One region of the Scandinavium manionii genome, then DNA from elsewhere that is predicted to be linked to it. Evidence: predicted binding sites of a transcription regulator. Region 1 holds the regulator's gene; the other holds the start of a gene.
The links. The regulator Fur, encoded in region 1, represses iron uptake genes when iron is present. The targets are predictions, from matches to a motif close to ATAATAATGAGAACNACTATCAA.

Region 2: fes (enterochelin esterase) is a predicted target of Fur. The motif match lies at 2,348-2,370, and genes of this name have one in related genera.

Annotation. Positions count from the first base shown of each region.
Region 1 covers NZ_JALIGC010000040.1:361,421-366,080, forward strand. Annotated here, with positions in the region: gene pgm (phosphoglucomutase (alpha-D-glucose-1,6-bisphosphate-dependent)) at 1-584, opposite strand, end outside; gene seqA (replication initiation negative regulator SeqA) at 604-1,158, opposite strand; gene ybfF (esterase) at 1,332-2,096, shown strand; gene ybfE (LexA regulated protein) at 2,228-2,521, shown strand; gene fldA (flavodoxin FldA) at 2,671-3,201, shown strand; gene fur (ferric iron uptake transcriptional regulator) at 3,519-3,971, shown strand; gene chiQ (ChiQ/YbfN family lipoprotein) at 4,063-4,410, opposite strand; gene chiP (chitoporin ChiP) at 4,460-4,660, opposite strand, start outside.
Region 2 covers NZ_JALIGC010000040.1:477,550-482,209, reverse strand. Annotated here, with positions in the region: gene MUU51_RS20055 (TonB-dependent siderophore receptor) at 34-2,259, opposite strand; gene fes (enterochelin esterase) at 2,425-3,630, shown strand; gene MUU51_RS20045 (MbtH family protein) at 3,657-3,872, shown strand; gene entF (enterobactin non-ribosomal peptide synthetase EntF) at 3,865-4,660, shown strand, end outside.

The sequences.
Region 1 (4,660 bases):
GCATCCAGAGACATGCGCTTCACGCCATTCAGGCCATCAGCCAGTAATGCGTTTGCGCGGTCTTCAACCACTTTGGTGACGTTGGTATCAGCCGGGCCACCGTTTGGCGGGTTGTACTTGATACCACCATCGTCCGGCGGGTTATGGGACGGGGTGATGACGATACCATCAGCCTGTGCGCCACCTTTTTTATTGTGAACCAGGATAGCGTTGGAAACCGCAGGCGTTGGGGTGTAGCCGTTGTTTTCCTGCACAATAACGTCCACACCGTTGGCCGCCAGCACTTCCAGTACAGAAATGATCGCCGGCTCTGACAGGGCGTGGGTATCCTTGCCGACGTAGCATGGGCCGGTAACGCCATTTTTTGCGCGTTCTTCCGCAATCGCCTGCGCAATGGCCAGGATATGCGGTTCGTTGAAGCTGTGACGTGCAGCGCTACCACGGTGGCCGGACGTCCCGAATTTTACCGCATGTTCTGCGTTACCCACTTCCGGCTTCAGCACGTAGTACTGAGACGTCAGCTGGGCGACGTTGATCAAATCACTCTGCTGTGCAGGCTGACCCGCACGGTTATGAGTTGCCATTGCCTGGTCCTTCTTATGCTTAGATGGTGCCGCAAACCTTTTCAATTAATTCCGCGGGGAACTGCATTGACTGCATGATGTGTTCGACCATGCTGCATTTACGACCGGTATTGGTGTTAGTGATAACCCAGTAAGGGGTTTCTGGTACCTGCTTAGGCTTGGTCTGATTGCCGTTTTTCAGTAGCGTTGCTTCGTCAGAGGCGAAGTAAACGCGCGTACGGCCATGCAGCGACTCGGTAGCCAAAGCAAATGCTTTGCTGTCTAAGGCGTAAAGTGTCGTCAGCACCAGCAGGAAACGGTTGACCGCTTTTTTCTGCTCAGCGTATTCGTCAGAAAGCATCAGCTCGCGCATGGCACGAACGTTATCTTTCAGTGAGGACACTTTTTTAACCGCAGCGACGACCGGTGCAGACGCGGGGGCCGGGGTTTCTTTGGCTACGGTTGCTGCCGCCGCCTGCGATACGGCAGAAAATTTCAGCATGCGCCGTAAAATGTCGGATGCGCTCTCGCCAATGTGCTTAGTGTGGCTGGCAATAAAGCCGTAGAGTTCGTCATCAACTTCGATCGTTTTCATCTTAATCCAGTGAGATATCTTTTCTGAATACAAGTTGTTGGGATTATAAGGACAAAACCCAACAGCGGATAGCGTGTCGGCAAAAACTCAGACGACTACTGAGTGTTGCAGCCGGGCGGCAGAATGTTCAACATGATACCCTAACCCGACGTAGCGAAAAAAAGAACTTTGCCATGAAATTAAACAGCCGAGCGCAAACTGCACAAAACCTGCACACTAATTCTCCCATCGTCCTCGTTCACGGCCTTTTCGGTAGCCTTGATAACCTCGGGATCCTCGCCCGGGATCTGGTTGTCGACCACAATATCCTGCAAGTCGATATGCGTAACCACGGCCTTTCCCCTCGCGACCCGGAGATGACCTACGCCGCAATGGCGCAGGATCTTGTCGATACGCTCGATGCCAACAGCATTGAGAAGGCGATTCTGATAGGCCATTCAATGGGCGGTAAAGCAGTGATGGCGTTTACGGCGCTAGCCCCTGAACGCGTTGAAAAACTGGTGGCAATTGATATTGCTCCGGTAGCTTATCAGGTGCGCCGTCACGATGAGATTTTTGCCGCCATTAACGCCGTGACCGACGCGGGCGTGTCCAGCCGCCAGCAGGCTGCGGAAGTCATGCGTCAGAATATAGATGAAGAAGGCGTGATTCAGTTCCTGCTGAAGTCGTTCGTCGACGGCGCGTGGCGCTTCAACGTGCCAGCATTGTGGGATCAATACCCACATATCGTTGGCTGGGAACCGATTCCTGCCTGGGACCACCCTGCTCTGTTTATCCCTGGCGGAAATTCGCCTTACGTCACCACGGAGTATCGCGAGGCGTTATTGGCACAGTTCCCGCAGGCCCGCGCGCATGTGATCGCGGGTGCCGGACACTGGGTTCACGCAGAAAAACCGGATGCGGTGCTGCGTGCGATTCGCCGTTATCTGGCAGAATGATTAAAATCCGAGCAAGCAAGCGCCATTGTGCCTCCCGGCGTTGGCGTGCGGGTTTCGCTGATGTATGATTGCGCGCTATCTGCGCCGGGCCTGTCGTCTGGCGGCTTGTTTCCCCGAAGTCACTCTGAATCATGGCAAAAGAACAAACGGACCGAACGACATTAGATTTGTTCGCAAATGAGCGTCGCCCGGGAAGGCCGAAAACCAATCCGCTCTCGCGCGACGAACAATTACGCATTAATAAGCGTAATCAGCTTAAACGCGACAAAAGCAACGGTCTCAAACGCGTTGAGTTGAAGCTCAATAACGATGCCGTGGATGCGCTTAATGAACTGGCTGACGCCAGAAATATGAGCCGCAGCGAGCTTATCGAAGAGATATTGTTGCAACAACTGGCTGCATTACACGGCCAGGAACTTGTCTGAAAATACGGCAAAAAATCACTTTCATTTAGCAGAGAGTGCAGTACGGCGCGATTGCAGTTTCCGCGCACTTCTCCTCCTGCTATCATTGCCTTTATCTGTGGGCAACATTCCACCATCATTTCAATACGTTTCAAGAGGTTATTTTACTCATGGCAATCACAGGTATTTTTTTCGGCAGCGACACCGGTAACACCGAAAATATCGCGAAGATGATCCAGAAGCAGCTTGGCAAAGACGTTGCCGAGGTGCATGACATTGCCAAGAGCAGTAAAGAAGATCTCGAAGGTTTCGATATTCTGCTGCTGGGTATCCCGACCTGGTACTACGGTGAAGCACAGTGTGACTGGGACGACTTCTTCCCGACGCTGGAAGAGGTAGACTTCAACGGTAAGCTGGTCGCACTGTTTGGCTGTGGCGATCAGGAAGATTACGCAGAATATTTCTGTGATGCGTTGGGTACCATCCGCGACATCATCGAACCGCGCGGCGCAACTATCGTTGGTCACTGGCCGACCGAAGGCTACCATTTCGAAGCCTCTAAAGGTCTGGCTGATGACGCCCACTTTGTGGGTCTGGCCATTGACGAAGATCGCCAGCCGGAGCTGACCGCTGAGCGTGTCGAAAAATGGGTGAAACAAATCTCCGAAGAGCTGCACCTCGAAGAGATCAAGAACGCCTAATGATTTAGTACGGTGCAGCATTCGTACTGCGCCGTATTAGCGATAAGTTGTGTTAAATTAATAGGTAAAAGCAATCAAATTAATCGCTACAAATTTTTAACTTTTGAGCACATATCTGTACAATGTCACCTGTTTTGACGAGGTCGGATGTTTCGCTTTGCAGATGATGCCTCGTTTTTGAAAAGCATACTTTGCTCAGGGTTTACGGTTCCCATTTAGGGCAGGCAGTCCTATAATGAGACGCATTATCCTGAATTCATTCTTAGTAATACTTCCTCATAGGGAAGTGTATCGCCTAGCAACAGGACTGATTCCGCATGACTGACAACAATACCGCATTAAAGAAGGCAGGCCTGAAAGTCACGCTTCCTCGTTTGAAAATTCTGGAAGTGCTTCAGGAGCCGGACAATCACCATGTCAGTGCGGAAGACCTTTATAAACGCCTCATTGATATGGGCGAAGAAATTGGTCTGGCAACGGTTTATCGCGTTCTGAACCAGTTCGACGATGCCGGCATTGTCACCCGCCACAACTTCGAAGGCGGCAAGTCTGTTTTCGAACTGACTCAGCAGCATCATCACGATCACTTAATCTGCCTCGACTGCGGCAAGGTTATTGAGTTCAGCGATGACTCTATCGAAGCGCGTCAGCGTGAAATCGCCACTCGACATGGCATTCGTCTGACCAACCATAGCCTTTATCTTTACGGCCACTGCGCAGAAGGCGACTGCCGTGAAGATGAACACGCACACGACGCCGCTGAGAAATAATCAGCGTTCGCTCAAAAGCAAAAAGCCAACCTCGCGGTTGGCTTTTTTTTGGCATAAATTTCAGGCAATCACAGAGGCCGATAGTTGAGGGTTATGGCTTTGTGGTTGTGGTCGTCGTGTTGTTGTTACGAATTTCCTTCCAAATCTGGTCACAGCGGGCTTTCACCGCCTGATCGTTGCCAGTACGCGTTGCCTGGATGCACTGTTGATAATCCAGAACCCGCACGCTTTCCTGATTGGCAAACTGCTGATGTGACTTCTCGGTTTTCAGTACGTCCAGCACATTCTGACACGCCTGAATTTTATCCGGGTTGCCTTCAGCGGTGTTAATACAAGCGCTGTACGCCTCTTTGAGCTTGTTATCTTCCTGTGGCGTCTGGGGTTGCGTGCATGCGACAAGTCCGGATGCCATCATCGCGATGAGAATCAATTTTTTCATGATACGGCCTCATAGGCGCGCGGCGACGTTAACGCTGCCGCGCGACTTGTCAGAAAATGGTGAACGGGGCGATAACGATGAATTTCACGTCACGCTCATCCTGGAAGATGTTGCCGTAACCCCCGCCATAGCTCGGGATGTCGGAGTGGTTGTCGTATTGAGTAAAGTGCAGCTTGAACAGCGTGCCTTTCGCTCGCCCTTCCTGAACGGTGTACATCGCATCGAGGCTGTAAGCTGACTCTTTAATTTT
Region 2 (4,660 bases), 120 kb from region 1:
CCCCTCTCCCGCAGGAGAGGGGCGGCCTCGTTATCAGAAGTGCGTATTCACGCTCATGTAGTAAGTGCGGCCAGACTCGTTATAGGTCTCTGCACCCGCGCCGTACATATAGCCCGTCGCGCCGCCGGTTGTTTGGGCGTTGCCCGCGCGCCAGTGGCGTTTGTCGAACAGGTTATCGATACCCGCGGTGAAGCTGACGTATTTGGTCGCATCCCAGGTGCCGCTCAGGCCAAGAATGCTGTACGGGCTAACTTCGTTCAGCTCGCTACCGGTCGCCGGTTGGCCTTTGTAGTTGTACTTCTTCGGCTGCTGCTTGCCGTACCAGGTGAAGGTCGACTGCACGGAGAAGTCCTGATACACCTGCCAGCTCAGGGTCGAATTGAGGGTGTATTCCGGTATGATAGACAGACGATCGCCGGTCTCTTTGTTTTTACTTTGCAGCATGTAGGTGATGTTGTTGGTCCAGTTAACGGTCTCGCTCACCGGGACGTTCAAGGTGCCTTCCAGGCCTTCAACCACCGCTTTCGGGACGTTCTCCCACTTGTAAAGATCGGTTCCGGAACCGTTGGTGTACACCGGCGCATAGCCCGCTTCAATCTTGTCGCGATAGTCGTTGCGGAACCAGGTGGCACCCGCCAGCCAGCCGTCACGCTTGAATTCCAGACCAATTTCTTTGTTGATACTGGTTTCGGCTTTCAGGTCTTCATTCCCTTGCAGGTAGCAGCCGCTGGCGCTGGCGTAGCAGCCCTGGCCTTTACTGAAGAGAATGTAGTTCGGGTTGGTCTGGTACAGGCTCGGCGCTTTATAGGCGCGGGCGATCCCCATTTTCAGGGTGAAATCATCCCACAGTCCTTGCGACAGGTTCAGGGACGGGCTCCAGTTATCGCCGACAATGCTGTGGTGATCGAAACGCAGCGCCGGGGTCAACATCGTAGTGTCGGTCACTTCAATATTGTCTTCCGCGAACAGCGAAAAGATTTCCGCTTGTGAATACGGGCTGCGGTTGGTGCTGCTGTAACCCGGAATGGTGCCGCCCATAAAGGTCTGGGTATTCGACGCCATATCCTTCATCCGCTGCTGGTTCCATTCGGTGCCCAGGGTCAGCGTCTGGTTGAACACGAAGTCGACAGGCAGGTTGATTTCACTGTGCAGCAGCACATCGTCCAAATCGATATCGACAAACTTATCGGAGTTGAAGATACCTTCGGTGCCGCCCGCCAGGCCTTCGCCTTTGCGTGAGTTACGGGTGTGTTCGTACTGCGCCCAGGTGCTGGTGGTGATGCCGTTATCCCAGCCGCCGTTCCAGGTCAGAGAGTAGTTTTGACGGTACAGACGGTTGGTCTCTTTACCGTAGTTTTCTTTGACGAAATTATTGGTGTTGGTGTTCTGCGTATCGCCTGCGTACAGGTTGTTCTGACGGCTATAGCCTGCCTGCAGTTCCAGCGACTGCATCGGCGCAAAATCCCAACGCAGCACGCCATTGATGTCTTTGTTTTCCACCCCTTCACGCCCGGCGGGCAGGGTATTCTGGTAAATTTCGGTACGCTCAGACTGATGGCCTTCGTTGATGTCCCAGGCGTCGGCCTGAGTTTTATCCAGGTTACCGTTCAGGCGGAAGCTGAAATCGCCGCCCATCGGGCCGGTCAGGCTGAAGTTAGTGCGTTTGGTGGAGCCTTCATCTTTATGCTCCGGCAGATTCATGAACGTGTCCCAGCTGCCGTGCCACTCATTGTTCACTTTTTTGGTGATGATGTTCACCACGCCGCCTGCCGCGCCGTTGCCGTAGCGCGCCGCAGCCGGGCCACGAATAACGTCGATACGCTCAATCATCTCTGGTGGAACCCAACTGGTGTCGCCACGGGTATCACGCTCGCCGCGCCAGCCTAAACGAATCGAGTTCCGGCTGGTGACCGGTTTACCGTCAATCAGGATCAGGGTGTTTTCCGGGCCCATGCCGCGAATATCAATCTGGCGGTTGTTGCCGCGCTGGCCGCTGGTGGAGTTACCGGTCAGGTTAACGCCAGGCATGGTGCGGATGATTTCGGAAATGTCACGAGCGGGCGGGCGTTTACGGATTTCATCGGCGGTAATGGTTGAAACACCCGGCGCCTGAAGGTTCTGCTGCGCCGCGGTAACGACCATGGTTTCTTCAGCGTCTGCAGTTTTTGCCTTTGCGGTCTCTTCTGCGAATACGGGTAATGCCACCCCGTAAATACCCAGATTGACCAGTAAGGCCAAGGATTTGAGTTTGTTATTCATTGTGAGCCAACGTCCTGCTGTATCAAATAAACCCCCTGTCAGAGCGCAGGGGAAGGAAAGTAAAACGCGCGTCAATACGCTATTGCAAATGCAAATAGTTATCAATAATATTATCAATAATTTTTAGCCTGTAACAAAATAATCCACAGACAGCGCGGGGTTAACGTGGCGGAGACGGTAACGACAGGGAGTGCAGCCTGGTGGAAACGCATTGACGGGCCACAATGGCGGCGGGAAGGGGCGTTTTGCCACGTCACGTTTTACTGGCGCGATCCGGCGGGTAGCGAGCGGCATTCGAATCTCAAGCGGGTGTGGCTTTACATCACCGGCGTGACCGATCACCACCAGAATTCGGTGCCGCAGACGCTGTCCCGTCTGCCGGGCACTGACGTCTGGCAGTGGCAGACGCGGCTGCCTGCCAGCTGGCGCGGCAGCTACTGTTTCATTCCTTCTGAACGCGACGATGATTTCGATGCAGCGCTGTTTAACGGCAACGCACCGGATCGCATTTTGCTGCGCGAAGGCTGGCGAAAACTGCTGCCGCAGGCGATGGCCGATCCGCGTAATAAGCACAGCTGGCGCGGTGGACGCGGGCATGCGGTGTCTGCGCTGTCACTGCCCGACGCCCCTGAACAGCCAGGCTGGGACAGCCCCGACGAACCGTACACGCCGCCGGTGTGTATTCAATGGCACAGCCAGCGTCTCGGGAATGTCCGCCGGGTGTGGATTTTCACCACCGGAAAACCGTCACAGCATGCGCGGCCGCTGGCGATTTTGCTTGATGGTCAATTCTGGGCTGAAAGTATGCCGGTGTGGTCGCCGCTCGCCCGACTGACCCGCGAAGGGCAGCTTCCGGCGGCGGTGTATGTGCTGGTGGATGCCATCGACACCGCCCATCGCAGCGCGGAATTGCCGTGCAACACCGATTTCTGGCAGGCGTTACAGGCCGAGCTGCTCCCGCAGGTTCAGCGCATCGCGCCGTTCAGCGAGCAGCCGGAACGCACGTTGGTCGCCGGGCAAAGCTTCGGCGGGCTGGCGGCGATGTTCGCCGGGCTCAGCTGGCCGCAGCGTTTTGGCTGTGTGCTGAGTCAGTCCGGCTCCTACTGGTGGCCGAAACGTGGCGATCGCCACGGCGGCGTCATTCTCGAAAAACTTTCTCGCGGTGAATTTTCACCGCAGGGCCTGCGGATCTGGCTTGAAGCCGGACGTCGCGAGCCGGTCATCTTTGAGGCCAATCAGGCCCTCTTACAACAACTACAACAGCAGCCGGTTTTCTGGCGTCAGGTTGACGGCGGACACGATGCGCTGTGTTGGCGTGGCGGGCTTACTGCAGGGCTGATCGCGCTCTGGCAGCCGCTGGCCGATGCATAAAGCGCGCTTTACGACAGGAGTTTGGTATGCAAATCAGTAACCCTTTCGATGATGCGCAAGGGCAGTTTTATATCCTGCAAAATTCCCGCCAGCAGTACAGCCTTTGGCCGCAGCAGTGCGCCCTCCCGGCGGGCTGGGAAATCGTCTGCGAACCGCAAAGCGCCGAAGTCTGTAACGCCTGGCTGGCAGCGCGCTGGACCACGCTGAACCCTGCCCATTTTGCCGGAGGCCGCCATGACTGAGCGTTTACCGCTGGTTGCGGCCCAGCCGGGGATCTGGATGGCGGAACAGCTCTCCACGCTGCCAAATGCCTGGAGCGTTGCCCATTACGTTGAACTCGACGGCGCGATTGACGCGTCGCTGTTACAGCAGGCCATAACGTTGGGGCTGGCGCAGGCCGACACCCTGCGTATGCGCTTCACCGACGAAAACGGCGAACCGTGGCAATGGGTTGATGACGCGCTCACGCCGGGTGTTTCAGCGGTGCAGGATTTACGTCATGAAGCCGACGCGCACGCCGCCGCACTCGCACACATGCAGGTTGATTTGGCGCAAAACACCCGGGTCGACAGCGGCAACCCGCTGGTGTGTCACCAGCTATTCCGTGTGGCCGATAACCGCTGGTACTGGTATCAGCGATATCACCATTTACTGGTTGATGGCTTCAGTTTCCCGGCCATTACCCGCCAGGTCGTACATATTTATCGCGCGTTGCTGAAAGGCGAAGCGCCGCCGGAATCACCGTTTACCCCCTTTGCGGACGTGGTCGATGAATATCAGCGCTATCGCGACAGCGACGCCTGGAGCCGCGACGGTGCGTTCTGGGCTGAACAGCGCCAGCAGCTACCGTCTCCGGCCTCGCTGTCTGCCGCACCGCTGCCGGGTCGCGCCTCGACCACCGCCATCTGGCGCTTAAAACTCAGCGCCGACAAACAGGCGTTTAGCCGTTTATCTGCGGCCACCACCAGCCCACGCACCGATTTAGCCCTCGCGCTGACGGCGCTGTGGTTGGGTCGCCTGTGTGGTCGGA